Regions from separate parts of the Arthrobacter sp. zg-Y1110 genome, predicted to be linked through region 1. Evidence: predicted binding sites of a transcription regulator. Region 1 holds the regulator's gene; the other holds the start of a gene.

What was found. The regulator LexA, encoded in region 1, represses DNA repair genes until DNA is damaged. The targets are predictions, from matches to a motif close to TCGAACANNTGTTCGA.
Region 2: a site for LexA is predicted at 4,135-4,150, ahead of N2K99_RS09610 (DUF6504 family protein). Genes of this name have one in related genera too.

Annotation. Positions count from the first base shown of each region.
Region 1 covers NZ_CP104272.1:1,247,343-1,262,070, forward strand. Annotated here, with positions in the region: gene recA (recombinase RecA) at 1-387, shown strand, start outside; gene N2K99_RS19075 (regulatory protein RecX) at 582-1,466, shown strand; gene N2K99_RS05775 (lytic transglycosylase domain-containing protein) at 1,644-2,957, shown strand; gene N2K99_RS05780 (hypothetical protein) at 3,058-3,846, shown strand; gene miaB (tRNA (N6-isopentenyl adenosine(37)-C2)-methylthiotransferase MiaB) at 3,905-5,425, shown strand; gene miaA (tRNA (adenosine(37)-N6)-dimethylallyltransferase MiaA) at 5,564-6,499, shown strand; gene dapF (diaminopimelate epimerase) at 6,496-7,455, shown strand; gene N2K99_RS05800 (class I SAM-dependent methyltransferase) at 7,452-8,063, opposite strand; gene hflX (GTPase HflX) at 8,232-9,797, shown strand; gene N2K99_RS05810 (ATP-dependent DNA helicase) at 9,790-11,835, shown strand; gene lexA (transcriptional repressor LexA) at 11,944-12,756, opposite strand; gene N2K99_RS05820 (LysM peptidoglycan-binding domain-containing protein) at 13,182-13,613, shown strand; gene N2K99_RS05825 (histidinol-phosphate transaminase) at 13,721-14,728, shown strand, end outside.
Region 2 covers NZ_CP104272.1:2,081,863-2,096,590, forward strand. Annotated here, with positions in the region: gene thrS (threonine--tRNA ligase) at 1-245, opposite strand, end outside; gene N2K99_RS09605 (DNA polymerase III subunit alpha) at 321-3,722, opposite strand; gene N2K99_RS09610 (DUF6504 family protein) at 3,726-4,037, opposite strand; gene N2K99_RS09615 (hypothetical protein) at 4,552-4,818, shown strand; gene N2K99_RS09620 (MDR family MFS transporter) at 4,838-6,523, opposite strand; gene N2K99_RS09625 (DUF2776 family protein) at 6,793-7,836, shown strand; gene N2K99_RS09630 (tyrosine-protein phosphatase) at 7,847-8,620, opposite strand; gene N2K99_RS09635 (DUF2087 domain-containing protein) at 8,613-9,185, opposite strand; gene N2K99_RS09640 (hypothetical protein) at 9,172-10,002, opposite strand; gene N2K99_RS09645 (hypothetical protein) at 10,022-10,837, opposite strand; gene N2K99_RS09650 (chorismate mutase) at 10,906-11,244, opposite strand; gene N2K99_RS09655 (VOC family protein) at 11,342-11,779, shown strand; gene N2K99_RS09660 (SOS response-associated peptidase) at 11,787-12,575, opposite strand; gene N2K99_RS09665 (mycoredoxin) at 12,710-12,934, shown strand; gene N2K99_RS09670 (hypothetical protein) at 13,055-13,564, shown strand; gene N2K99_RS09675 (zinc-dependent alcohol dehydrogenase family protein) at 13,596-14,612, opposite strand.

The DNA.
Region 1 (14,728 bases):
CGCATCGACGTCCGCCGCATCGAGACGCTGAAGGAAGGCACCAACCCGGTTGGTAACCGTACGCGTGCCAAGATCGTCAAGAACAAGATGGCTCCGCCCTTCAAGCAGGCCGAGTTCGACATCATGTACGGCGTCGGCATTTCCCGCGAGGGCGGACTGATTGACATGGGCGTGGAACACGGTCTGGTCAAGAAGTCCGGTGCCTGGTTCACCTACGACGGTGACCAGCTGGGTCAGGGCAAGGAAAACTCGCGCAACTTCCTGAAGGACAATCCCGATCTGGCGGACGAGCTGGAGCGCCGTATCCGTGAAAAGCTCGGAATCGGTGTTCCTGCCGCTGAGGAGCCCGCAGCACCCAAGCTGAAGGCAGTCGGAAAGGACTCCTAGCAGCGGCCCGCGGACCCGGGGACACCGGTCCCGGGACAGCAGGATCAGGGAAGCCGCTCCCGCATGGGGGCGGCTTTCCGTCTGGTCAGCCAGGTCGGCCCGGAAAGGCGCGCTACGGCGCAGCTACTCTCCGCGGTCCGGGGGAGTGGAAGTCCGGGAGGAATAAGGGAGCAAAGTCCCTGGAGCGGATGGCTATGGATACCTCGCAGGAAGAGACCCTGTCAGAGCTGAAGCGGCGGCTTGCCGAAATCAGCGCGGCCGCGTCGGCAACCGCGCCCGCCGGCGGCGGGACCGCTCCGGGCGGCGCGAAGACACCGCGCACCGCACCCGGGCCGGTGGACGCCAAACCTGACGCTTCCAAACCTGCCCGCCGCCGGAAGCCGCCCGCAAAGACCCCCGATGCCTTCAAGGAAGACGGTTTCGGCGAGGAAGCCCCCGCCGACGAGCCCTGGGCGGAACCCGGGACAGGCGGCTCCGGGTCGAAGCGGGGCGGGAAAAAGTCCGGCCGCGGGCGGCAGGGCTGGGGGCAGCAGGATGCAGAGGCGGACCAACCGGAGGAAACTGTCCCGCTGACGCCCGAGGAAGCTTACGCCGAGGCGAAAGCCATCGTCCTGCGCCAGCTGACTGCCTCGCCCAAGAGCCGCAGACAGCTTGAAACCAAGCTTGCGGAAAAGGAAATCCCGCCGGAAGCCGCAGCTGCGGTCCTTGACCGTTTCGAAGAAGTGCAACTCGTGGATGATGCCGAGTTTGCGCGGCTGTGGGTCCGTAGCCGCTCCCAGAGCAAGTCCCTTGCCCGCGGGGCCCTGCGGCGCGAACTGACGGAAAAGGGCATTGCACCGGATCTCGCCGCCGAAGCGCTTGAACAGGTCAGCGCCGACGACGAACTCGAAGCGGCGCGCGCCTTGGCGAGGAAAAAACTCCAGGCCTCTGCCGATCTTTCCGACCGCGGCGTGCGCGACAAACAGACCCGCCGACTGGTGGGGATGCTGGCCCGGAAGGGTTATTCCCCGTCGCTCGGCTTTCGGGTAGCGGCCGAAGTAATCGGTGAAGGCCGGGATGCCAGGGGGGACTCCGTCTAACCTGCGGACTGCGGGCCGGAGCCCGGCCGGCCGGCGGCGCATGGCGAAGCGGGCCTGAATGTACCCGGGCGCAGTGCGCCGAACAGGAAATAACCGGCGCCATTAGTCGTGGTGTCAATCCGACGCGCCGTATCGTATGCTGTGCCAACCATGTTAAAGATGAGGTTGGCGGGGCCCATGTTGCATCCAGTAGGTCGATTCTCTCCGTTGCGTGCCCGGAGAACCCCGTTCTATGCCCTGGTCCTTACGGGCGTCCTTGCCTCGGCGGTCCTCACTGCCTCGCCCGGTTCCGCGGCGGATCCCTACCCTTCCTGGGAGGATATCCAGCAGGCAAAATCCTCTGAATCGGCCAAAGCCGCTGAAGCAGAGAAGCTGGAGGGTCTGCTTACGGACCTGCGCGAGGACGCCGGATCCCTGGGCGATGCGGCAGTGGAGGCAGCGAACCGCCACAACGAGGCCAAGGATGCCCTTGCCGCCAGCGACAAGGAGCTTGCGGCCCTGGCCGCGCAGCGGGAAGCGGCCGCGCAGCAGTCCGCTGACTTGATGCGGCAAGTCGCCGGGCTTGCGGCCGAAACCTACAAGTCCGGCGGGTCCGCTTCCGACAGCATGACGCTGATGCTGCTCGACACGGATGCCTCGGCAGATGCCCTGCACGGCGCGGACCTTATGGACAGGGTCTCGTCTCGGGCGGGCAACCTGTATGCCGGTGCAGTGGCGTCCGAAAAAGTTGCTGACGGATTCCGGGAGCAGGAACAGGAAGCAAGGAATGCCCGGGCCGAGCTTGCCGCCGAAGCGGAAAAGGCACTCCAAGAGGCAGGAGCCTCGGCTGCGGGCGCAGGCAAGGCAGTACAGGATGAAGAAGCCCGCAAAGCCGTCCTGCTTGCACAGTTGGCAGATCTCCACGGCAGCACAGCCGCCGCGGAGGAGGCCCGGCTCCGCGGGATAGCCGCCGAGAAGGTGTTTCAGGAACAGCACGACGCCGCGGAACGGGCGGCTGCAGGAGAGTCCGCGCCGAAGGGGCAGCAGCCGCCGAATCCGCCGGTCGGGGCGGCACCCAACCCGCCGGGAACCCGGCCCCCGGCAGTCACGGTGCCTGCGCCTCAGCCCGCACCCGCACCCGCCCCCGCACCTGCCCCGGTCCAGCCTGCCCCTCCGCCCGCGCCCGCACCGGGGCAGCCGGTGAACGATCCGGCGGGTGCACAGAACTACGCATCCGGGCGCATGGGCGACTACGGCTGGGACGGGAACGAGTTCCGCTGCCTGGTCATCCTCTGGAATCACGAGTCCAACTGGCTAACCACCGCGGACAATCCCTACAGCGATGCCTACGGCATCCCGCAGTCCCTGCCGGGAAGCAATATGTCGAGCCACGGTTCCGACTGGCAGACCAACTACCGGACCCAGGTCAATTGGGGACTGGACTACATCAAGTCCCGGTATGGCACACCGTGTGCGGCCTACGCCTTCTGGCAGCGCAATAACTGGTACTGACCGGGTACCTGTGCGGGCAGGTAGGTTACCTGGCCAACGTCAATAGCACCGTTACCGTTTTGAGACTTTTCCCAGAAAACTCCGATACGGTCCTGCGCTTGTGACTTCAACTAACTTCACCCGACGCGACCAGACCCGCATCCGACGAGCCGTGCGACGCCGTCGGCGGCTCCGCCTAGGTGCCGCAACCGCGCTGGGTTCCCTGGCCGTGGCGAGTGTCTCCGGCGCTGCCCTTGGCACTGCCGGAGCAAACCTCCGGGCCACGGCCGGTATCCAGCTGGTGAACCTGGCCGAGCCGCTCCTTGCCGCCGCCGAGGACGCAGGCAACGCAGATGACGCCGACGACGGCAGGGACAGTGCAGCAGGACCGGACGAGCACCCAGCCACTGGCAAAGTGCCCGATCGGCAGGCGGCGGAGAAACCCCTGGCGGCCGGAGCAGGGACGGGAACAGAGGGTGAGGACCCGGACCACCGGGAGCCCGCAGCGAAGGCCGCAGCCGACGAGGCCGCACGGAGCACTGCAGTGGAGGCAGCCGCGCAATCGGCTGCGGAAGAAGCGGCCCGAGCCGCCGTACCGCTGGACGATCCAGCCGGAGCCAAGGCCTACGCTGCCGCGGCCCTGCCCGCCCGCGGCTGGGATGCGGGCCAGTTGACCTGCCTCGACACGCTCTGGACCAAGGAATCGGAATGGCTGACCAGTGCCCTCAATCCCAGCAGCGGGGCCTACGGAATTGCGCAGTCCCTCCCGGCGGAAAAGATGCAAGTGGCCGGAGCCGACTGGAAAGTCAGCTATTCCACGCAGATCAACTGGGGCCTGGACTACATTGCGTCCCGCTACGGCAGCCCCTGCAGCGCACTCAATTTCCATTACGCCAACAACTGGTATTAGGAAAAAGTCTGCCGCGGGGCATACCGGACGGTACCGCCGATGGACGTACCCTAGGAGGGTGAGTTTGACTGTTTCTTCTCCCGCCCCCGAGGCCCCTGCGGCCCAGCCCCGCACGTACGAGGTGCGTACCTTCGGCTGCCAGATGAATGTGCATGATTCCGAGCGGATTTCGGGATTGCTGGAAGGCGCGGGTTATGTGCCGTCCGACGGCGAACTGGCGGACATCGTTGTGTTCAATACCTGTGCCGTGCGGGAGAACGCGGACAACAAGCTGTACGGCAACCTCGGGCAGCTGGCGCCGGTCAAGGAAAAGCGGCCCGGGATGCAGATTGCCGTGGGCGGCTGCCTGGCCCAGAAGGACCGGGATACGATCCTGCGCAAGGCCCCCTGGGTGGACGCCGTCTTCGGCACACACAACATCGGTTCCCTGCCGGCACTGCTGGAACGGGCCCGGCACAATGCCAAGGCCGAGCTGGAGATCCTGGAGTCGCTGGACGTCTTTCCCTCCACGCTGCCCACCAAACGCGATTCCGTGTATTCGGGATGGGTCTCGATCTCCGTGGGCTGCAACAACACCTGCACTTTCTGCATCGTCCCGTCGCTGCGCGGCAAGGAACGCGACCGGCGGCCGGGGGAGATCCTGGCGGAAATCCGGGCCCTGGTGGACGACGGCGCCATCGAGGTAACGCTGCTCGGACAAAACGTAAACTCCTACGGGGTGGAGTTCGGCGACCGCGGGGCCTTCGCCAAGCTGCTGCGTGCCTGCGGCGACATCGAGGGCCTGGAACGGGTTCGGTTCACCAGCCCGCACCCTGCGGCTTTCACCGACGACGTCATCGAGGCCATGGCCGAGACGCCCAACGTGATGCCGCAGCTGCACATGCCGCTGCAGTCGGGCTCGGACAAGGTCCTCAAGGACATGCGCCGCTCCTACCGGTCAAAGAAGTTCCTGGGCATCCTGGACAAGGTCCGCGAGCGGATGCCGCACGCGGCCATTTCCACGGACATCATTGTCGGCTTCCCGGGGGAGACGGAAGAGGACTTCGCCGCCACCCTCGACGTCGTCGAGCGGTCCCGCTTCGCCACCGCCTTCACCTTCCAGTATTCGAAGCGTCCGGGCACCCCGGCGGCGGAACTGGCCGACCAGCTTCCCAAGGCCGTGGTGCAGGAGCGCTATGAACGCCTCACCGCGCTGCAGGACCGGATTGCCGCCGAGGAAAACGCCAAACAGGTGGGCACCACCGTCGAGGTCATGGTCACCGCCGCTTCGGGCCGCAAATCCGGCGAGACCGGACGTCTCTCCGGACGTTCCCGGGACCAGCGCCTGGTGCACTTCTCGGTGCCCGACGGCGCGCCGGCACCCCGCCCGGGCGACCTCGTAACCGTGCCCGTCACCGGGGCCGCTGCGTTCCACCTGATCTCCGACCCCGCCGGACCTGCGGACTACTCGCTGCGGCGTTCGCGCGCAGGTGATGCCTGGGACCGCTCGCAGGCCGAGTCCTGCGGCGTACCGGCCGGACCTGCAGGCACGCGCACCGGTGTGTCCCTGGGCATGCCCGCGCTGCCGCCGCGTTCCTGAGTGCCCGTGAACCCTTCCCAAAGTCTCCCCAAGTCCCCGGCGGTAACCCCCTTGAGTGCTTCCATACCGTCCGCTTCCGTGTCGTCCGCTTCCGTGCCGTCCGCTTCCGTGCCGTCCGCTTCCGTGCCGTCCGCTTCCGTGCCGTCCGCCGACGAACGGCCGGTGATCGCCGTCGTCGGGCCCACCGGGTCCGGAAAATCCGACCTAGGCGTTGCCCTGGCCCTGGAACTCGGCGGGGAAGTGATCAATGCAGATTCCATGCAGTTCTACCGGGGGATGGACATCGGCACCGCGAAGATTTCCGTAGCCGAACGCCGCGGCGTGCCGCACCACCTGCTGGACATCATGGACGTGACCGAAGAGGCAAGCGTCTCGGCCTTCCAGGCGCAGGCACGGGAGCTGATTTCCGAAATCCGGGCTCGGGGCAGGTACCCCATCCTGGTCGGAGGTTCCGGCCTGTACGTCCGGGCCGCACTGGACGTCCTGGAATTTCCGGGCACCGACCCGGCGGTCCGCGCCGGGATCGAAGCCGAACTGGAAACCCGGGGCCTGTCCGTGCTGCAGGACAGGCTGCGGGAAGTGGACCCCGTCTCGGCCGAACGGATCTCCGATGCGCGCCGGGTGGTACGCGCACTGGAGGTGGTCGAGCTGACCGGACGCCCCTTCAGTTCCTTCATGCCGGTGCGCCAGTACGTCTCGCCGGCCGTGCAGATCGGCCTCAGCGTGGAACGTCCGGTGCTGCATGAGCGCCTGGCCCGCCGGGTGGACAAGATGGTGGAACAGGGGCTGCTCGAAGAAGTCCGGCGGCTTGAGCCGGCCGGACTGCGGACCGGCCGGACCGCCTCGCGCGCCCTGGGATACGCACAGTTCCTGGCCGTCCTGGACGGGAAATCGTCCGTGGCGGAAGCCTCGGCGGCAACAGTGGTGGCTACCCGCCAGTTCGCCCGCCGGCAGCTGACCTGGTTCCGTGCGGATCCCCGGATCACCTGGCTGGAGCATAACGACCCCCGGCTGGTGGCCCGGGCGGCCGCGGCCGTCCGGGAAGGGCACCCGCCCAGTATCCTTGGTAAGTGACCAATACTTCTGCCTCCTCCGCCGCATCCCTGTCCGCCTCCGGCCTTCCCTCTTCCCTTGCGGGACTGCCCTTCGCGAAGGGGCACGGCACCGGCAACGACTTTGTGCTGGTAGCCGATCCCGACGCTGCGCATGACCTTGCCGCCGACGAGGTAGCCGCTGTCTGCGACCGGCACCGCGGTGTGGGCGGCGACGGTTTCATCCGGGCCGTCCGGTCCGAGCATCTGCCTGAAGGCCGTGCCCTGCTGCAGACGGCTCCGGAAGCCGAGTGGTTCATGGACTACCGGAACTCGGACGGCAGCATCTCCGAAATGTGCGGGAACGGGGTGCGCGTCTTCGTGCACTTCCTGCTGGAAGAGCGGCTGGTGGAACTGGCCGAAGGCGCATCTTTGGTGATTGGTACCCGCGCGGGGATCAAGACCGTAACCCGGATGGCCGGCGGCTATGCGGTGGACATGGGGCCCTGGGAGTTCATTTACCCCGACCATGCGGCTGCCAAATCCATGGACACGGTGGTCAACGCAGACGGACTGGAAGTGCCCCGCCCGGGCCTGTCCGTCAGCATGGGCAACCCGCACACCGTCGTGGCCCTCGCGGAACTGGATGAACTGGCAGCCACCAACCTGACCGCAGCACCGTCAGTGCAGCCGGAGCCGGAGCACGGAACCAACGTGGAGTTCGTGGTCCCGGCCGAGCCGCTCGTAGAAGACGGGGTAGGGCTGCTCACCATGCGCGTCCACGAGCGCGGCGTCGGCGAAACCCTCTCCTGCGGTACCGGCGCCTGTGCGGCCGCCGTAGCCACCCGGTTCTGGGCCGGAGCCGAAGCACCCGATGACTGGGCCGTGACGGTGCCGGGCGGCGTCGTCGGCGTCCGTTTCCTGACCGGGCCCGACGGCCGCGAACATGTGGAGCTCAGCGGACCGGCCGTACTGGTGGCACGCGGAACCCTGCTCTAGGCGCTGCGTTCCACCTTCAGGGTCCGGAAGGACTTCGCGGTGCTGTGGCGGGAGACGGTGAATCCGGACGGCAGGGTCTCCGCCAGCCAGCGCTGCAGGGAATCCGCGCCCAGGTTTTTCTGCACCACCAGCCAGGCAGTTCCTCCCGGCGCCAGGCGCGGCAGCCAGAGCAGCAACAGGGCGTGCAGCTCCTCTTTGCCGATCCGGATCGGCGGGTTGGACCAGATGGTGTCGAAGCGTACTTCCGGGTCCACCTCCTCCGGCAGGGAGGCCGTGACGTTTCCACAGCCCAAGGCCGCTGCGTTATCCCGGGTCAGCGCGATGCAGCGTTCGTTGACGTCGACGGCGTAGACCCGGGCCGCCGGGGATTTCAGCGCCAGGGTCAGGGCGATGGGTCCCCAGCCGCAGCCGATGTCCAGCAGGTTGCCGGTTTCCGGCGGCGCGGGAACTTCCTCCAGCAGCACCATCGTGCCCTTGTCGATCCCATCGGGGCTGAAGATCCCGCCCGCTGTCTGCAGGGTCCGTTCGGCCCCGTTGAGGCTGACGCGCAGCGGTTTGCGGACCTCGGGCCCGGACGGTGTGGAGGAGAAGTAGTGCTCTGTTGCCATAACAGTCCAGATTAGTCGCTGCAGGCGTGTGGCATGGAATTTATGGGTGGCCGTACGGGTTGTAAAGGACAGCTGGCGCGGTAGGGATCCATTGCGGAGAAGGTTGTTTTCCTGAGGATTTGTCGGTTCACTGGCCTACCATGGAAAGTACGTTCCAATAAGGAGATTATGACCATCAACAACTCCCGTCCCGTGCATTCGACGGACAGTTCCACACCCGAACTGAGTCCTTCGGATATCCAAGGTGTCATCGACAGGATTCTCGCCAAGGACAGCGCGGTCGAAGCAAAGGCCCCCGGCGACAAGCAGCGGGGCCGTGCCCAGGCACTTTCTGACGGCGACAGCGAGCACTCCGTCCACGACGGCGAGCAGCAGGACCTGGAAGAACGCCGTGCACTGCGCCGCGTTGCCGGGCTCTCCACGGAACTCGAGGACGTCACCGAGGTCGAATACCGACAGCTGCGGCTGGAACGGGTCGTCCTTGCCGGGCTCTGGAGCGAGGGCACTGCCGCCGACGCCGAAAACTCGTTGAAGGAACTTGCGGCACTGGCTGAGACTGCGGGATCCGAAGTCCTGGACGGCATCATCCAGCGCCGGCTCAAGCCGGACCCCGGCACCTTCCTCGGTTCCGGCAAGGCCCAGGAACTCAAGGACATTGTGACGGCCACCGGTGCAGATACGGTCATCGTAGACAGTGAGCTGGCTCCGTCCCAGCGCCGCGGGCTGGAAGACATCGTCAAGGTCAAGGTCATCGACCGGACAGCGCTGATCCTGGACATCTTCGCCCAGCATGCAAAGTCCCGCGAGGGCAAGGCCCAGGTGGAACTGGCACAGCTGGAATACCTTCTGCCGCGCCTGCGTGGCTGGGGCGAATCGATGTCCCGGCAGGCAGGCGGCCAGGTCGGCAGCGCCAGCGCCGGCATGGGTTCGCGCGGCCCCGGTGAAACCAAGATCGAATTGGACCGCCGGAAGATCCGCACGCGGATGGCCAAGCTCCGCCGCGAAATCGCGGCTATGAAGCCGGCACGCGAAACCAAGCGGGCCAACCGCCACCGCAACTCGGTGCCCTCCGTCGCCATTGCCGGCTACACCAACGCAGGAAAGTCCTCGCTGCTGAACCGGCTCACCGATGCCGGGGTACTGGTGGAGAACGCACTGTTCGCTACCCTGGATCCCACTATCCGCAAGGCCCAAACCGAGGACGGAATCGGTTACACGCTCGCGGACACCGTAGGGTTTGTCCGATCGCTGCCCACCCAGCTGGTGGAAGCCTTCCGCTCCACCCTTGAGGAAGTAGCCGACGCAGACCTGATCCTGCACGTGGTTGACGCTTCGCACCCGGACCCGGAGGGCCAGATCGCGGCCGTCCGGACCGTCCTCACCGAAGTCGACGCCCGCAAGGTGCCCGAAATTATCGTGCTGAACAAGGCCGACGCAGCGGATCCGTTCGTGCTTGAGCGGCTGCGCCAGCGCGAGCCGCGGCACGTGGTCGTCTCGGCGCGTACGGGCGAGGGTATCCCCGAGCTGCTGCAGGCGATTTCCGAGGGCATTCCGCGCCCCGGCGTGGACCTGGAACTGCTGGTGCCCTACGAGCGCGGCGACGTCGTCTCCCGCCTGCACCAGGAGGACGCCGAGATCCTCTCCCTGGAACACGGCGAAGCCGGCACCCAGCTCCATGTGAAGGTTCGTGAAGGGCTGGCAGCAGAGCTGGAGCAGTTCGTGACCCATGGGTAGGAAAGCGCCGCAGGGACCGGACCAGGTCCTGGATCTGCTTGACACGGCGGTAGCGGCCATGGGCGGGCAGAACAGGCCCGGCCAGCACGAGATGGCACGGCAGGTGGCCGAGGCCATCGAGTCCGGCGACCACCTGCTGGTGCAGGCCGGAACGGGTACGGGCAAGTCGCTCGCCTACCTGATCCCGCTGATTGCACACGCCTTGGAGAGCAGCAAACCCGCGCTGGTTTCCACTGCCACGTTGGCCCTGCAGTCACAGATCGTCGGGCGTGACCTCCCGCGCCTGCTGAAGACCCTGGAACCGAAGCTTCCGCGGGAAGTCGACGTTGCCTTGCTCAAGGGCCGCAGCAACTACGTCTGTGTCCACAAGACCGGCGGCGGATTCCCCGAAGAAGACGAAGCCGGAACACTGTTCCTGCTTGGCGACGAGCAGGCTGTCTCCCATCCCGCTCCCGCCGGCGGGCCCACCTCGGCGCTGGGGCGCGACGTCGTGCGCCTGCAGGAATGGGCGCAGGAAACGGAAACCGGCGACCGGGACGAGTTGCTTCCCGGCGTCAGCGACCGTGCCTGGCGTCAGGTGTCCGTCACCTCGATGGAGTGCCTGGGGGCGCAGAAGTGCCCGGTGGCGGAGGCCTGTTTCAGCGAACAGGCACGGGCCAAGGCCGCCGTTGCCGATCTGGTGATCACCAACCACGCGATGCTGGCCATCAGCGCGTTCGAGGGACTGGCCGTCCTGCCGGACTATGACGTGGTGGTGATCGACGAGGCACACGAGCTGCAGGACCGCGTCACCGGAGCGGTCACCGGACAACTCTCCGGAACAGTGATTTCCGCGGCGGTCTCCGCAGCACGCAAGCACACGTCCGCCACCATGGAGCCGCTTGCCGCTGCCGGCCGGGCTTTCGACTCCGTGTTTGCCCCGGTGCCCTCCGGACTGCTGGCCGCCGGGCTGTCCGAAGACCAGGAACTGGTCCTGGGCGCAGTGCGGGAAGCCTGCCGCACCGCGCTGTCAGATTCCAAGCCCGAAGGCTCCGACGCCGTCGACGGCGGCCGCCAGATGGCACGTTCCCGCCTGATGGCCGTCCTGGAACTGTGTGAACGCATCCTTGACGCAGTGAATTCAGGGGAAGTGCTGTGGGCATCGCGTGCCAGCACCTTCTCACCGGGCACCGGCTACACCGCTCCGGAAGACGACGCACCGCCCACCATCAACGTTGCACCGCTGTCCGTGGCCGGACGGCTGCGCGAAGGCCTGTTCGACGGACACACCGTCGTGCTTACCTCGGCCACCCTCGCCATCGGGGCGGAGTTCGGTCCGGTCGCCGGAGCCCTGGGGCTGCTGGGTGCCGGTGCACCGAAATGGACGGGGACCGACGTCGGCAGCCCCTTCGACTACCCGCGGCAGGGAGTCCTGTACGTAGCCAAGGACCTGCCGAAACCGGGACGCGGCACCTCCCCGGAGCAGCTGGATGAGCTGGAGTCGCTGATCAAGGCCTCCGGCGGCGGTGCCCTGGGTTTGTTCTCTTCCCGCCGTGCCGCGGAGGAAGCTGCGGAAGCGCTGCGGAAGCGGGTCGACTTTCCGATCCTTTGCCAGGGCGAATCCACCATGTCCGCCCTGGTCCAGCAGTTTGCTGACGAGGACGAGACCTGCCTGTTCGGCACCATGTCCCTCTGGCAGGGCGTGGACGTCCCCGGAGCCTCCTGCCGGCTGGTCATCATTGACCGGATTCCGTTCCCGCGTCCCGACGATCCGTTGATGACCGCCCGCACCCGGGCGGTTGCCAAGGCCGGGGGCAACGGCTTCATGAGCGTCTCGGCGACCCACGCAGCCGTCCGGCTCGCCCAGGGCGCAGGACGGCTGATCCGCGCCTCCGGGGATAAGGGAGTGGTGGCCGTGCTTGACTCACGCCTGGCAACCGCGCGCTACGGCAGTTTCCTGCGGGCCGCCCTGCCGCCCTTCTGGTCCACCACCGACCGTTCCGTGGTGCTTCAGGCGCTGAAGCGGCTCGCGGCGGAACCCGCGGGCGCGAAGAAGTAAAACCGCCGGGGAAGGGGATCCCGGAAACAAAAAGCAGCGCCGCCGTGTACCGGCGGCGCTGCTTTTGCATGGTCCTTTTGACGTCTGACCAGGACGTTCTGCTTGTGCCTAGAGCGAGCGCATCACTGAAACGACTTTGCCCATAATGGTGGCTTCGTCACCGAGGATCGGCTCGTAGCGGGTGTTCTGAGGCAGCAGCCAGGTATGTCCGTTGCGCTGCCGGAAGGTCTTCACGGTTGCTTCGTCCTCGAGCAGGGCCGCGACAATGTCACCGTTTTCGGCGGTGGGCTGGCGGCGGACAACCACCCAGTCACCGTCGCAGATGGCAGCATCCACCATGGAGTCGCCCGCCACGCGAAGCATAAACAGGTCGCCGTGCCCTACGAGCTGGCGCGGAAGGGGAACCATCTCTTCAACCTGCTGGTCGGCGAGGATGGGTCCGCCTGCGGCGATCCGTCCGACCAGCGGAACCATCGCCGTGTCGATTGCTGTGGTGAGGTCGGAGACGCTGCCGGAACGTTGCGTGCGTGAGCTGCCGCCGCCGGATTCCGGGACGCCCTTTGCTGCACCTTCAGCAGCCTCCGCGGCGTTCCCGCCGTTCGCCGCCTTGCCGTTGCCTCGGCGCACAGGAGCATCGCGGAGCAGGAGCGGAACCAGTATCTCCATGGCACGCGGGCGCTTGGGGTCCCGGCGGATATAGCCCAGCTTCTCCAACTGGCTCAGCTGGTGCGTAACGCTGGAAAGGCTGGCCAGCCCCACAATGTCGCCGATCTCCCGCATGGAGGGCGGGTAGCCGTTCGCATTCACCGAACGCTGGATGGTCTCCAGGATCTTCGTCTGCCGGGCGGTAAGGCCCTTGGTGCGTCCTGCCGGCGCGGGCGCGGCAGGGGAGGGGGTGCTGCCATTGGTAACACGGGCCACGTCGGCTTCCCTTCACAGTCGGCCCGTGGATGCGGGCCGGATGGTTCTAGCGGTGTATCTGGTTTGTCCTGCGGTGATTCGATGCGGTGGTTCCCTGCGGTGGTCTATCCCGCCAAGCCGTTTTGTCAGTGCCGGATGGTTAGTTGGTTCCAGCCGCTTCCAACAGGTTCAACGCTAGGGGAGCGCAGGCATATTTTCAAACATATATTCGAGCGAGTCTCGACAATGTTCGTAGATAGGTGCTAGAAATGTTCGAGTACAGCTTCGAACATATGTTCGACCCTGAGTAGAAAAACGGTCCGCCGACACCTCGGCGGACCCACCAGATGTTCGAATGCAGTTTCGAGCCACACTGTTTTTCCCGGTGCTTTTACGGGAAGCGGGGGAATCGGCGGAGCTGCTCTTCGGACCGGAAAGGTATTGACATGTCAGTACACGTACTTCCCCTCACTGCACAGAGCTTCACCGCACAGAGCCTCACTGAATCTGCCCCCGACCGGGCCGCTGACCCCGCCCGCATAGCCAACACCGCGGACACCCAGGCGTCGGTCCCGCTGCGCCTGACCCGCCGCGGCCGGCTCGTCCTGGTCGGCGCCCCGCTGATGATCGTGGCCGCTGCACTGCTGGTCTTCATCGGATTCTTCACCGCACCGGCTATGGCCTCGGGGGGCTCCCCGGAGCAGACACACACCATCCAGGTGGGTGTATCCGCCGGGGATTCACTGTGGTCGCTCGCCACCGAGTTCGCCCCGGACCGGGATCCCCGCACCGTGGTCGCCGACATCGTGGAACTCAACAACCTGGCGGACGCCACCGTCCCCGCCGGCAGCCAGATTTACATCCCGGTCTCGCGCTGATCCACCGGCCAGCGCGCTCCGATGATCCTTACCTGCGTGCCCGTAACAGAGGCGTGCTGGAAGTCGCTCAAATACAACGTCACCGCAGAGCGTCCTAAGCTGTAGAAGTGAACGAACAGCTGGAAAACCTGAACAGACTTCCCCTGCGCGATGATCTGCGGGGCCTGACCCCGTACGGCGCCCCTCAGCTGGATGTGCCCATCCTGCTGAACGTCAACGAAAATACCCACGGACTTCCGGAGCATGTGCGCCGGGCCATTCTGGCCGAGATTGAATCAGTGGTCGCCGGCCTGAACCGATATCCCGACCGCGAATTCACCCTGCTGCGGGAAAACCTGGCCAAATACCTCGGCCACGGACTGGCTGCGGAGAATATCTGGGCCGGTAACGGTTCCAATGAGGTTCTCCAGCAGATCCTGCAGGCGTTCGGCGGACCAGGGCGGACGGCCATGAGTTTCCCTCCGACGTACTCCATGTACCCGCTGCTCGCCAGCGGCACCGGCACCGCGTACGTCACCGGCACGCGGGAGCGGGACTTCTCCCTGACCCCCGAATCGGCTGCGGAGCAGATCCGGGCGCAGGCACCCAGCATCGTGATCCTGTGCACCCCGAACAACCCCACGGGTACTGCCCTGGAACTGGACGTGATCGAAGCCGCCTATGAAGCGGGAGAAGCTTCGAACGCCATCGTCGTGGTCGATGAGGCGTATGCAGAGTTCTCCCACGCCGATACCCCCAGTGCACTGCAGCTGCTCCCTGGCCGGGAACGGTTGATTGTTTCCCGGACCATGTCGAAGGCCTTCGCACTCGCCGGGGCCCGGATCGGCTACCTTGCCGCAGCGCCGCAGATTGCTGACGCCCTGCGACTGGTCCGCCTGCCCTACCACCTCTCCGCCATCACGCAGGCGACTGCGAATGCTGCCCTCACGCACGCCGATGCGCTCCTCTCCAACGTGGAAGACATCAAGGGCCAGCGGGACCGCATAGTGGCGGAACTGCGTGCGCTCGGACTGGAACCGGCGCCGTCGGACGCCAATTTCGTGCTGTTCAGCGGTATGGAGAATCCGCGGGCGGTGTGGGAAGGCCTGCTCGAAGCCGGCGTACTCGTCCGCGAC
Region 2 (14,728 bases), 830 kb from region 1:
ACGGCCTGGGCCATGACGTGCGCGGTGGAGTGGCGCAGGACATTCAGTCCGTCTTCGGAGTCAATGGTGACGGACTCCACGATGTCGCCCTGCTCCAGCGGCGTATCCAGGTCCTTGAGGACGGAGTGCACGCGCATCACGACGACGTCGCGGCGTTCGAAGAAGAGCTGAGCACCAGTGGTGCCAGTATCCACCGTGGTCTCTTCGCCGTCGACGATGAGGGTGAACTTCTCTGGCACTGACACGGTTGTCTCCTAGATTTCGTTGTACGGCGTCTGCTGCACGGCCTGGACACGGCCGCACTTCCGCCCGTACCGATGTTATCCGCTGCGCTTGGACCCCACCAACATGCCGCGCTGGCGGCCGGGTTTCGGAAGCGAGTCCGGGTCCGCCAGGTTCCATGCTTCGAGTGCCTGGAGGCTGATGCCCCGCGGGCCGGTGCGGCGGGTCAAGCCGCGGACCAGCAGCAGCTCCGTGCCGAAAAGCAGCGGACCGGATTTCTCCTGCGCCTCGTGGAAGAACGTGCAGTCAATGCATCCGGTGCCGTCGTCGAGGCTGATGAACACCACGCGGCGTCCCCCGCGCATGGGCGGAGTCTGCGTGGCCACCCGGATCCCGGCGACCAGCACTTCGGTCCCGTTGCGCAGGTCCATCAATGCTTCCGCGGGAGTAACGCCGAGTCCGCGCAGCAATGGACCGTAGCTTTCCATCAGGTGCGCGCTGACGTCCACGGACAAAAGATCCAGTTCGGTGCGGACCTTTTCCCGCAGCCCGGGTTCGGGCAGGTGATGGTGCAGGTTCGCCAGCTCGGTATCCCCCAGCGGCAGGGCCAGCTGCCCGGGAATCGGATCATGCTTCCGGGACGCGGACTTGGCCGGTGCGGCGTCCAGGTACTGGATCAGGTCCGCACGGCTGCCCTCGGAGCCGGTCTGCTTGCTGAGCGAATCGAACGCTCCGAGCTGCGCCAGCCGGCGCAGCGTGGGCCGGGAGACCTTCGCACGTGCCCTCAGGTCCGCCAGGGAGTCATAGGGCTGCCCGGCGGCGATGCGCCTTAGCTCGACGGCGGACAGCCCGTAGATCCCGGCCAGGGACAGCCGGATGCCCAGCCGTCCGTCGTCGAGCCGCTCCACCCGGTAGGTTTCGCCGCTGCGGTTTATGTCCAGGGGCAGGATGGGGATGCCCATCCGCCGCGCCTCGGCGACGAGCAGCCGGCGCGGGTACATGCCGGGATCATGTTCGAAGATGCCGGCGAGGAACGCCGCCGGGTGGTGTGCCTTCAGCCATGCCGACTGGTAGGTGGGTACGGCGAAGGCAGCGCCGTGGGCCTTGCAGAAGCCGAAGCTGCCGAAGGCCTTGAGCGTGTCCCAGACCTTGTCGATGGTTTCCGGCGTGTAGCCGCGGGCGGCGGACTTGCTGCGGAAGTATTCCTCCACGCCCGGCTCGGCGGATTCGTTGCCCAGCAGGCGGCGCAGTTCGTCCGCCTTCGCCAGCCCGCAGCCGGTGAAGACATTCAGCGTCCGCAGCACCTGTTCGTGGAAGACGGTGACGCCGTGGGTTTCGGCCAGCACCGGGCGCAGCGCCTCGTGCGGGTAGACCTCCGGGGAGAAGCCGTGCCGGTGTTCCAAAAACGGCCGGACCATGTCGGATTTCATCGGCCCGGGCCTGAACAGGGAAATGTCGATGATCAGGTCATTGAACTCCCGCGGCGCCAGCTTGCCCACCAGCTCGCGCTGTCCCGGGGATTCGATCTGGAAGCAGCCCAGGGTGTGCGTGCTGCGGATCAGTTCGTAGGTGGGTTCGTCGTCGAACGGCACGGCGTCGAGGTTGATCCGGCCGTCGGGTTCGACGAACTCCGGGTCCGGCTCCTCCGGCCCGTCCCGATGCTTCCCGGCGGCAATGACCTCTTCACGGGAGGAGTGCACCCGCACCACTTCGCGTACGGCAAAGGCCATGGCGCTCTGCATCCGCACACCCAGCACGTCGAGTTTGAGCATGCCCATGGGGTCCATGTCGTGCTTGTCGAACTGGGACATGGGCAGGCCCAGGCCGCTGGGCTGCACGGGGGTGCGGTCCAGCAGGGAGGTGTCCCCCAGGATCACTCCGCAGGGATGCATGGAAATGTGCCGGGGCAGCCGGTCCAGGCGTTCGGTGAGGTCCACCAGCAGGTCCAGCTGCTGGTTCTTTTCCACCTGGCCGGAGAATTCCCGCAGTTCGGGCTTTTCGGCGAGCGCCTCGCGGAAGTTGCGGGCCGAGAAACGCCATAGCTGCTTAGCCACAGCGCCGATCTCCTCCTCGGGCATGCCCAGGGCCAGTCCGGCGTCGCGCACCGCTCCCCGTGCCCGGTAGCCGTTCTGCATGCTCATCAGCGTGACCCGTTCGGAGCCGAAGCGTTCGAAGATGCGGTGATAGACGTTGTGCCGCTCGGCGCTTTCCACGTCTATGTCGATGTCCGGCAGCGTGGAGCGGTCCCGGGAGAGGAAGCGTTCAAAGATCAGGTCGTGGTCCAGCGGGTTCACGTGGCTGACGCCCAGCAGGAAGTTCACCAGCGAGGAGGCCCCCGACCCCCGGGCAGCGGCGCGTACCCCCATCCCGGTGATCATGGCGGAGACTTCCGCAACCGTGAGGAAGTACGATGCGAAGCCCAGCCGCTCGATGATGCCCAGCTCGTGTTCGAGCCGGTTGCGCAGTTCCACCTCGGCAATCGAATCCCGGGCGCGCAGCCTGCGGGTAATCCCCGCCTCGCAGCGCTGGCGCAGTTCGATCATGGGTTCAGCCTCGATGCCGATCACCGAGGCTTCAGGTACCACGGGCTGCTTCCAGCCCATATCCGCCACGGGGTCTATCCGGCAGCTATCCGCGAGCGCCGCAGTGTCGGCCAGTAACCGTGCCGCTCCCGAGGAACCGTAGCCTGCCTCGGAGCTGATCTCGCGTGCCAGCGCAGTCATCTCCCGTGTCCCCTTGAGCCAGCCCTGCCCGTTGGGCTGTAAGTCCGGAAGGTGGGAGAGCGACGTCAGCGAGCGTGCGGCGTCGAGCACGTCAGCGGTGGCGGCTCCATCCTCATCCACGTACCGCACGGCATTGGTGAGGATGCCGGGCACACGCATCTCGTCGGCCAGCCGGAACATGCGTACGGCGTGGGCAAGGCTGAGGTTCTCCCCCGGGGCGGACAGATGGGTAACCACCTCGACGGCGAGCGCCCGGGCAGGGATCAGCGAGCGCCAGCGGCCGAACAGGGTACGGGCGACGGCGTAGCTTCGGCTGCGCATGGCCTGGCCGACGTCGGACTGCGGGCCGACGAGGACGGTGAGGACAGGTTCGTCCTCCCCCTCTGTGCAGACGTACCCGGCCAGTTGTTCCATGGTGACGCCTACCGGTTTGCCGGCGCGTGCCCGGGAGGCTGAGGTGGCGGCGTGCGCGGCGGAGATCAGCCTGCACAGGGCACGGTAGCCTGCTCCCCCGGTATGCCCGTGGGCAAGGATGACTACCCGGCCCGTGACCGCGTTCCCGTCATCGAGCACGGCCAAATCCACGCCCACGATGGGATCGATACCGGCTTCCATGCAGGCCCGCAGGTGCTTGACCGTTCCGTAGAGCCCGTCCCGGTCTGTGCAGGCCAGTGCGTCCGCGCCGTCGGCCGCTGCGGACTGGGCCATTTCCTCCGGCCAGGACACCCCGTAGTGGGCGCTGAACGCGGTGGCGGCGTGCAGGTGGGTAAAGCTCATTGCTCAGGCACTGTCCCTCAGCGCGTCATGAATGCGGATCAGGCGCCAGCGGTCGCTGCGGACATGGTGCGAGAGGTCGAGGGTGCGCAGGTCGGAGCGGTCATTGACCCGGGCCTGGACCCGCCAGATCTCGGTATCCACCAGCCCGGCGCCATGTCCGCGTTCGGCGCGGGTTTCTTCCTCCCACCAGTTACGGCGTTCATACCAGCGCACAGGATCAGCCCCCACCTTGTAGGTGTGCCCGCCCCAGATAAGCCGGAGAGGCTGGCCCGCAGGCGAGCACACCACCTCGATTGCTTCGCTGAAGGTACCCATTCAGCTTCCTCTCCGCCCACGGATGCATGCGCACCGCACACGCACCAACCCACTGGTTATCCATTGGTTTTCAGTTGATTATCAGTTGGCAACTAATTCGAACATATGTTCGAACAGCTCCGCCACCAGTGTACGACCAGCAGGGGACAAACGGCACCACACGGAGATGGACGGGTAGGGAGATCCGCTCAGAAGCAGCAGGGCCCAGGTGTGCCGCTGACGGAGCCGACGCCCGCATGGTGCACACTGTTTCCAGACAGCTGGATTCTGCGCAGGATGCCTTGGTCCAGGCAATACTCATCGGATGGGGCCGGTTATGACAGCAGACAGCAACACACCGCCTAATGGACGGCAGCAACCGGAACCATGGAATCCGTTCGGGCAGGAGCCTGAACTGCAGCATCGGAATCCATATGCGCAGGACGTCCTGCCTGCGGATCAGGGAGCGGTTCCTCCAGAAGCGGCCTCCCGGAAAACACGGTTCAGCGCGGCAGCGATAACGGGAATGGTCCTCGTGTCGATCGTCTGGGCGATCGTCGTCCGCCCCCTCATCGCCTTCGCCGCCTGGGACACCTCCGGCTTCTCCATTTTTGGCTTCTTCGCCTTTTCCGGCCTGCTCACCCTGCTCGGAGGAGTAACGGGATTCATCGCGGCGCTTATCCAGGGAAACAGGAGGCTTGCCGCCCGCCTGTACATCATTCCCTCCCTGATCTGGCAGGGAGCGACCCTGGCTGCACTTTTCGCGCTGGTGTTCTCCCTATCCGGTTATGACGGCACCTAACCGCACCTAACCGCAGGCCCTATCTCCCGCTGTCCATGTCCACCCGGGCCGTGGTGGACAACGGCTGCTGCACAAGAAACAGCGTCAGGACAAAGGCCGCCGCCAGGATCGGCACCCCGAGCAGGAAGATCGGCGGCAGCGCCTCGCCGAACGCGGATTTGATGAAGTCCTGCGCCGGAGCGGGCAGCGCCCTGATGCTGTCCGGGCTGATCGAATTGGCGCCGCCCGACGCCGCATCGCCGGCTCCGGCCGGTGCGGAGGCCAGCTGGTCATTCAGCCGGCGGATGAACAGGGAACCGAACAGGGCAATCCCCAGGGAACCGCCCATCTGCCGGAAGTAGTTGGCGGTGGAAACCCCGGTACCCATGTCCTTGGCCGGGACGCTGTTCTGCACAATCAGCACCACGTTCTGCATCAGCGCCCCGATCCCCAGTCCCAGCACGAACATGCCCAACGCGGTGAGGGAGTACGGCGTCGTGCTGGAGATGCGCGAGAGCAGCAGCAGGCCGCCGATCATGGTGAGGGACCCGAGAATCGGATAGATCTTGTACTTGCCCGTGCGGGAGATCAGCTGCCCCGTCCCGATCGAGGTGGTGAGCAGCCCTGCGGTCATGGGGAGCATCATCAGCCCGGACATAGTGGGACTGGCTCCGTTGACGATCTGCAGGAAGGTCGGCAGGTAGGCAATGGACCCGAACATGGCCAGCCCCACCGCCAGCCCCACCAGTGTGCAGATCAGGAAGTTGCGGATCCCGAACAGGCGCAGCGGAAGGATCGGTTCGGACGCGCGCAGTTCCACCGGAATGAAGACGGCGACGGCGACGGCGGCCACTGCTCCCAGCGTGAGGATGGTGGGTGAGGTCCAGGCGTAGTTGTTGCCGCCCCAGCTGGTCAGCAGCACCAGGGCGGCGCTGCCGACGGCAAGCAGTGCGGCACCGGCATAGTCCAGCCGGATCCCCTTGTGTTCGGACCGCGGCAGGTGCAGGGCGGTGACGATGACCGCGAGCGCCACCGCACCGATGGGCAGGTTGATGTAGAACACCCACCGCCAGGACCAGTAGTCGGTAAGGTAGCCGCCCAGCAGCGGTCCGCTGACGGAAGCGATGCCGAACGCCGCCCCGATCATTCCCATGTACTTGCCGCGCTCGCGGGCGGGCACAATGTCACCGATGATGGCCTGCGCACCGATGATCAGCCCGCCGCCGCCTACGCCCTGGATGGCCCGGTAGGTGATGAGTTCGGCCATGCTGTGCGCCTGCCCGGACAGGGCGGACCCGCCCAGGAAAACCACGATGGCGAAAATGAAGATGTTCTTGCGCCCGAGCAGGTCCCCGAGCTTCCCGTAGATCGGCAGCCCGATTGTGGAGGTCAGCAGGTAGGCGGTGATCACCCAGGACAGGTGGTCCATACCCTGCAGGTCCCCCACGATGGTGGGCAGGGCGGTGGAGACGATGGTCTGGTCCAGGGCCGAGACAAGCACCGCCAGCATCAGCCCGGCGAAAACGACGGCGATCTGGCGCCGCGAATGCCCGCCTCCCGCATCGGCGCTGCCCTGCACGCTGTCCCCGCCCGTTGGCGGGCCGCTCCGGGCCTGCGGCGTGTGCGCCACCAGAGGGACGGCGTTGACCGGCGCTCCCATGGCACCGGCCATCCCGGCTATCGGATGGGTTGCTGCGGTTCCGTGGGGAGTAAACCGGTCGGCCATGCACTCCTCCTTGGAAATTTCCGCCGGATGAGGGCAGTCCGGCCGGGACTTCCATTCGACGCCCACCGTCCCGCCAAGTCAACGGTCGGCGGCGGCCACCCATGCCGCCGGTACCGGCCGGCGTCGTGGTGGAGGGCGTTGAAGTTACCTACTCTAAGGAACGGCTCCCTGCCTCGGCGTTGTTCCACGGGTAGGACAGGCGCACACTGGCACTGAAAGCGGACCGGCCATGATGTCGAAGCCGCACGGGATCACCTTCGGGGTACGCCATGAACCGTACAATAAGCGTCATTTTCCGCGCCATACCGCTTCTGATGGGCGCTGTCTGTCTGTCCTATGGCCTCTACATCCTGTCCGGGCGGAACGATGCCGATCACTTTGTCGCCGGACATGTCAACGTCGGGCTGACCGCCATCTGTTATGCACTGTTCACCACGGCGGCCACCATCATTCGGCAGCTCATCAACCGCTATGGGCGCGTATGGGGGATCATCCTGCCGCTCTCCGGCTACGTGGCTGCTGCCGCCGCCGTCATCTGGGGCATCCTTCTGGCCAACCGGGACAACACCGCGGAGAACCTCACGGCGGGCTTCGTTGTGATCGGCATCGGCTTCGTCGCCGCGTGCGTCAGCACCGTCGCGGCCGCGTCCACGAAATTCACTCTCATCCAGTCAGCCCAGTTACTCGAGCCCCAGGGCGGCCCGCCGGAAGGTGCCCACTCCCGCGCCGTCGGCGCCGGGCTGCTCGCAGTTCCGGTTGGAGCCGCCGTCGTCGGTTTCTCCCTTGCGATCGGCCTGTTGGTGCGCGGGGATACGCCCGGATTCGTTGCCGGCCACGTCCTGATCGGCCTGTCGGCGATCTGCACGGCGCTGATCGCCCTGGTCGCGAGCATCGTGCGCCAGGTGCGCAACGAATTCAGCGACGGCGAGCGTTCCGCCTGGCCCTGGCTCGTCGCTGCCGCGGGCACGATCAACGTGCTGCTCGGACTATTCGTGCTGTTCAGTTCAGACGAACCCTACCGGCTGGCCCCGGGATGCGTGCTGATCGGCCTCGGGCTGATCTGTTTCAGCATCCTGTCGAAGGTGCTGTTGCTAGCCCTCGTCTGGCGTCGCACGTTTGCCCTGGCCAACCGCATCCCGCTGATGCCCATCGGAACAGCGCTCAGCTGCCTGTTCTTCGCCGCGTTCCTCTTTGAAGCCGCAGGCACAGACCCGGCGTTCTTTGTCCCCGCGCACGTGCTGGTTGGACTCGGGGCTGTCTGCTTTACGCTCTTCTCAATCGTGTCGATCCTCGAAGCGGGAACGTCGGAGTAGCAGAGCAGCATTAAGGCGTGGAGGGAACTGCTCCCCGCCAGGTGCGGATGCCGGTGCGGACTGCCTCCGGCAGCCCGGCGTCGTCAAAGAGCCGGTCCAGCGAAAAGCCGTCCACCGCCGCGCGGAAGGCACCGTCCATGCTGGTTCCCTGCCCGGCGCACAGTCTTTCGCTCTCTGCCTCCGGATTGGGCCGTCCCGTTGCTGCTGCGAAGGCATCCGCGTTGCGGACGGTTTCGAAGTAATCCTCCCGGATCTCCTCCGGCTCCGCGTCCACTCCCGCGAGCAGGACCATTGCGGTCATTCCCGTCCGGTCCCGGCCCGCCATGCAGTGGAAGAGCACCCCGCCGGGCGGGGCATCGGCGAGCGCCTGCAGTACGGCGCCCATCCGGTCCGGCAGCCGGGTGAGGTGCGGCAGGTAGTACAGCGGCGTGCCCATCAGTCCGTTGTTCCAGTACCCCTCCCAGAACTCCGGATTTTCCGCCAGCCCGTCCAGGTCCACGGGAACCGTGGTGAGCCAGTCCGGGCGGGCGGCGGTGTCCCGTGCGCGTTCGGGCGGCTGCCGGAGGTCGACGACGGTACGCACTCCCAGCGCATGCAGGGTGTCCCAGCCGCGGGGGCGGATCAGGTCCACCGTTTCGGAGCGGAAGAAGACCCCGTGCGGCGTGAGCGTGCCGTCGCGCCGTCGTCGGCCGCCCAAGTCGCGGAAGTTCACCAGCCCCTCCACGGGGCGAAGAACCCGCGCGTCGACTGCAGGGAGGCTGGCCGTATCCGGGGAACTAGGCAAATTCCATTCCTTCGGCCGGACGGGGGCGGGTGAGCCAGTACTGGGTGCCGGCGGCATCCCGGGCCACAATGCCTTCATCCACCAGATAGCGGCGGATGGCAGCGGGGTCTGCGGTGAAGGCCGTCAGCCGGGTGGTGAGTTCCTTCTCCGACAGCACCGGCCGCAGCCCCGGCTCCGGCGGCCGGGCATGTTCAAAGACCTCCCCGGCCAGGAAATGCAGCAGCTCCAGCCGGTCGGAACGCTTGCGCGGGTAGGCCTCGAGCCTGCCGTTGACCAGGAAGCGGCGGGCCGACGTGTCAGGGGTAGGCACGCCGGCGGCCAGCAGATCAGCGAAGACGGACGGTACCGGTTCCACCCCGCGCTCGCCGACGCGGACCAGGCCGGCGTTCTGCAGCACCGCCAATGACTTGGCCTCTGCAGAGGTGAGGCCCTCCGGATCCAGGCGTGCGCCGTCGTCGGCCGCCAGCACGGCACGGGCGTACAGGTGCAGGCGCCGGCGGTCTGCGAGCGCCGCCGCCACGGGACGCCAGAGGTTCATCTCCGGCGTCGGATCAGTTTCCCCCATGGTTCTCCTTCACATCTGTGTCCGGTTCCCGGCCGTCCCTGACCGGCGGTGACAGCACCTGGACCGGCGGCATGTCGTGCATCATCCCCATGACCTGCAGGTCCGCATACAAGTCCGCCACAGCCGCGGTATGCCAGTCCCTCACCGTGATGAGCGTTCCGTCCGGGTAGTTCTGCACGGCGGCACCCGCAACGGGGAAGGGCAGCCGCCCGTAGGCCGTCCGCGAGAACCAGTTGAGGTATCCGACGGCGGGTTCCCGGTAGGAGGTGTGCCCCGGCAACCCCAGCCGGGCCCGGCGCTCGCTGACCGTGTCATAAACTTCCCAGCTGGTAAGGCTCCCCGTTTCCGGCTCCCAGATGCGGACCAGCTTCCGGAACCAGGCGGAGGCTTCATCGGGGGTGCCGATGGTGAAGCCCGCCGGCAGTAGCAGGGAGATTTCGTTGGGCCCCGGGCCGAGGTTCCTGCCGGCGGTAACGTCCAGGGAGAACAGCGGTTCCTTGGCATCTTTGTCTGCGTAAAGCCGGAACTGCGTCTTGCTGGTGCCGGTGGAAAACGGCGAATCAGGAGCGTCGCGCTCCCGATTGCTTGCAATTGCCCGGCCCAGTGCGGACGGGTCGGTAAAGTCCGCAGCGTCCCTGAACACGAGTGCCCGGCCGTGCCACTCACTCTCCGCAGCATCAAACCGGCCCCGGAACAGGTCCAGCATCGGCAGGATCCGGGCGGCCACCTGCTCCGCCGATTCCCTTCTGGCTCCCCACTCCAGCCGAACACGGACAGCCTTATCCTCCGGAAACAGGTCGGCCACGGTGAGTGTCATGCGGCACAACCTACCCGATTCAGGACCCGTCTCCGCCGGCCGGCGCATCCAGGACCTGGAAAGCAGGCATCGTGTGAAGCATTCCCATGGTTTCCAGCTCCGCATACAGATCGGCCACCGCAGCGGCGGTCCAGTCCTTGACGGCTATCAGGGTCCCGTCCGGATCCTCCCGGATTACTGCATCCAGGGGGAAGGGAACCCTGCCGTACCCGGTCCGTGAGAACCAGTTCAGATAGCCGACGGACGGGGCGTCAATCGAGCGGTTCCCCCTGCCCAACCGCTTCTCCATCTCCCTGCAGGCGTGCATGGTGTCCGGGGTAAAAAGGCAGGCGGTTTCCGGCTGCCAGATCCGGGCCAGTCCGCCGAACCAGCTGTGGGCCTCCTCCGGTGGGCCAATAATGAATTCTGCCGGCGGCCGCAGGGAGATGCTGTTTGCCGGGGTTCCCCAGACATTACTGCGGCCGGCAGAGATATCGAACTGAAACAGTCCGTTGTCCGGATCGCCGGAACCGGTCAATGAGAATTCTGCCTTGAGGGTTCCGGTGTCCACATGCGAGTCGGGAACATCGCGCTGGCGGGGACTTTGAATCAGCGCACCCAGCGCTTCCGGCGCGTCCGGGACGTCGACCCATTTAGGTCCGGGCCCGAAGAGGGTTTTCACGGACATCTGCCATCGCGCATCGGGATCCGGGAACCGGCTGCGGAACAAGGGAAGCGTCAGCAGGATCCGTTCGGCGACCTGTACCGGAGTCTCCTTCCGCGATCCCCATTCCAGGGACAGCCAGGCATGGACCCGGTCGGTCTTCGGGAACAGTTCCCCCACGGTTTGTGCCATGGGCCACAACATACCCGACATGTTTCCGGTCCAGGGAGACAACCCGGCCGGGACGGGCGACCGGTTTCCTAGCTGCGGCTGAAGGCGTCCAGCTTGCGCTGGGTCTCCATCTCGTGGCGGACCTTCAGCTCGTAGTCGATGAAGGCCTCGATCATGGCCGTGTACGTGCGTTCCACCACATTGCAGTCGCCGTCCTGCTCCTGGGCCGCATGGCGGACATGGGCAATGACTTCCTCCATGCGCTTGGGCGAGCGGACGGCGTCGTCGTTGTCCTTCAGTCCCCCGGCGAGCCGGACCAGCCGCTGCCGCCGCCAGATCAGCGCGACAATTTCCTCATCGATTTCGTCAATGGCTGTCCGGACATTATCGAGCTGTCCCGAAACGGATTTGTGCTCAGCTGCTTCCATGCCTTAAAGAGTAACCATTCCCGGGCCGCAGGCACCGCGCCGGGCCTCCGCTACCCGGGTAATGGCCGTCCGGCGCATTCATGGCAGGATCATAGGCGTGAATCCCCACGTTTCCGTGGTCACCGTAGGCGTACGGGACCTCGAAGTAACTTACGCGTTCTACGTTTCGCGGCTCGGCTGGGAAACAGTGCAGTACGTCCCCGACGAGGTGATCTTCTTCCAGATCAACCATGGGCTGCTTCTGGCCTTTTTCCGGGCCGACCATCTGGCGGCGGAAGCCGGCGCGGTCGGCGAGCTCCACAACGCCCCGGTCACCCTCGGGCACAACGTGGACTCGGCCGCAGAGGTAGACGCCGTGCTGGCCAACGCCGCCGGCGCCGGCGGGATCATCACCGCCCCCGGAACCCAGATGAGCTGGGGCGGCTATTCCGGCTACTTCACGGACCCCGACGGGCTGCGCTGGGAAGTCTGCTTCAACCCCGGCCTCAGGGTGGACGACGCCGGCCGGGTCACCCTCGCGGTGATCTCCGACTGAGTTCCCGCTAGAACAGCACGTCCTCCGTCTGCACCGTCTCCGCCGGATCCGGATGCAACAGGTACTCGCCGTCGTTGCGCACGTTGCCCACGGCAGGATGGGCTTCGGACAGTACCCAGTCCGCCGCCGTCGCGTAGGCCTGCGCCGTGGCCAGGGCTACCAGCGTGGCCGCATCGCGCCGCGCCGGGTCCAGCCAGGCAGCCATGGCGTCCGGGGACAGCGGCAACGGCAGCCGGTCGTGCAGGCCGGCCAGTTCGCGCAGCGCGGGTTCGGCGCTCTCCGCCGGGGGCGCGGCGACGGTGAGGATCGACGTCGAGAGCAGCCACTTCTCCGGGTCGCCTTCGGCTTTGGCCGGATCCCGCCACCACTCATACAGGCCGGCAAAGTAGATCGGGGCGCCGTCGGCCCGGGAAACGTGGAACGGACGGCGTTCCTTGCCGGGGCCGGCCTTCCATTCGTAGTAACCGTCCACCGGCACCGCACAGCGGCGCGAAAGAACCGCCTCACGGAACGTCGGCTTTTCCAGGACGGTCTCGCTGCGGGCATTAAACGCACGGACGCCTACGGATGCATCCCCCGCCCACCCCGGAACCAGGCCCCACCGGGCAACGTGGATCTGGCGCACCTGCGTCCGTCCCCGGCCCGGCACGTCCACGAACCGTTCGAGGACAACGGGGACGTCCGACGTCGGGGCTACGTTCCAGGACGCCCGCAGTTCCAGACGGGCGTCCGCCTCCGCTTCAGCCTCGGCCACGAGGTCCCCCACGGAGCGGGCCATAACGTATCTTCCGCACATGCCTCCAGTCTGCCACCGGGAATGCCGCCGGCCGGAATAGTGTTGGATGAGGCAACAATCCATTTCGACGAAGAGGAGCAACCATCGTGGCTGCCACTGCTGAAGCTTTCACCCCCGCAACCGGAACCATCACCATGTTCTCCACCTCCTGGTGCGGATACTGCCGGCGGCTGAAGTCGCAGCTGGATGCCCAGGGCATCGGTTACACCGAGGTAAACATCGAGGACGTGGAAGGGACTGCGGAGCTGGTGGCCTCGCTCAACGGCGGCAACCAGACCGTCCCGACCGTGATTTTCCCGGACGGTTCCGCGGCCACAAACCCTTCCGCTTCCGAGGTGAAGTCCCGCCTCGGCCTCTAGCGGATAGGGCCCCTCGGGCCCGGTGGACGGCGGAACGGCGTGCTTGACTCTCGGTTACTGAGTAGTAGTGTGGGGGCTCTTCCAGAGGGAACGGGTATTACCGGGACACGAAGGAGCGAGATGAAGACCACGATGACACGGGCCGCCGTCCTCCTATCGACAGCCGGACTGATCGCCGGTTCCGCGGTTTTCGCGGCACCGGCCTCAGCGTCCGTCGCCGAATGCGAACCCGGGTCCACGGCAACTACGTTCACGCGGTCCTCCGCGGGCCGGGAAGCAGCCGGCACGGCAACGCTCACGAACAGTTCCACGGTCACTGCACCTGTCGCGCTCACCAGTGAACGTTCCGTCACCAGCCAGGCGTCTACCAAGGGGCCGGTGCCGCTCAGTGCAATCCTTCCCGCTGTGCGGACCGAGGTCAGCCCGCTGGCGTTCGAAACCGCCACCTGGCGTGCCGGGCAGTCGATAATCCAGCTGACCTTGCCGGCGGGCCAGGCACAGGATGTGACATACGGGTTCAACCTGATGTCGTTTTCCGGGTCGCAGCAGGAATGCGGGCTGGACGGACGCTTCGGTCCCGCAACGGACTTCAGCGGCACCGTTCCGACCGGAACCTTCGTGGACTTCTAGCGCCGCGGGTGGGAACCTGCCGGGCGGTGAGTCAGGGACGCAGCAGTGCCTTTATGGTCCGCCGTTCGTCCATGGCCCGGTAGGCTTCCGGGGCCTCACCCAGCGGCAGCTCCAGGGTAAAGACCTTCCCCGGGTCGATTTTCCGCTGCAGGATCAGCCCCATGAGTTCGGGCAGGAACCGGCGCACCGGAGCCGGGCCGCCCAGCAGGTGAACCTCAGCGAAAAAGAGCTGTTCGCCGGGCAGCTGCACGCCGTGCGGCACCCCCACGTAGCCCATATGCCCGCCGGGGCGGGTGCAGCCGATGCCCTGCAGCATCGAAGCCTGCGTCCCCACTGCCTCCACCACGCTCTGGGCGCCCAGCCCGCCGGTCAGCTGGCGCACCGCTGCCACGCCGTCGTCGCCGCGTTCCTGGACAATGTCCGTGGCTCCGAACTCCCGGGCCAGTTCCTGCCGGTCCGGGTGGCCGCTCATGGCGATGATCCGTTCGGCGCCCATCTGCCGGGCGGCCAGCACGGCCAGGAGGCCCACCGCGCCGTCGCCCACCACCGCAACCGTCTTGCCGGGGCCGGCTTCGGCAGCAGCCGCCCCGAACCAGCCGGTACCGAGCACGTCCGAAGCGGCGAGCAGCGACGGGACCACGTCCGCTTCCGGCGGTTCCGCCGTCGCCACGAGCGTGCCGTCCGCGAGGGGAACCCGTACATACTCGGCCTGCGCTCCGCCGACGCCCACGGCATGGACACACCGGCTCTGATAACCCGCGGCGCAGATTTCGCAGGTGTTGTCGGAGGCGAAGAAGGAGCCCACCACAAACTGGCCCGGCCGGATCAGGGAAACCGCTGCCCCGGTTTCTTCGACTACGCCCACGTATTCATGCCCCATCGGGCGGGGGCGGCGCACCGGGTCGATGCCCCGGTACGGCCACAGGTCCGATCCGCAGACGCAGGCCGCCACCACCCTCAGGATGGCGTCAGTGGATTCCTGGAGTACCGGCCGGGGGACATCCTCCACCCGGACATCCCGTTCTCCGTACAACAGGGTTCCTAGCATGGGCACTTCCTGGTGTTGGCGGCTGGCAGACTCCGGACCCGTTCCTGCCTTCCATGCTAGGACGGTGCCCGGCCCGGCGGCAGGTCCTGGCGGTTGAGCCGGGAGCGGAAGGGCAA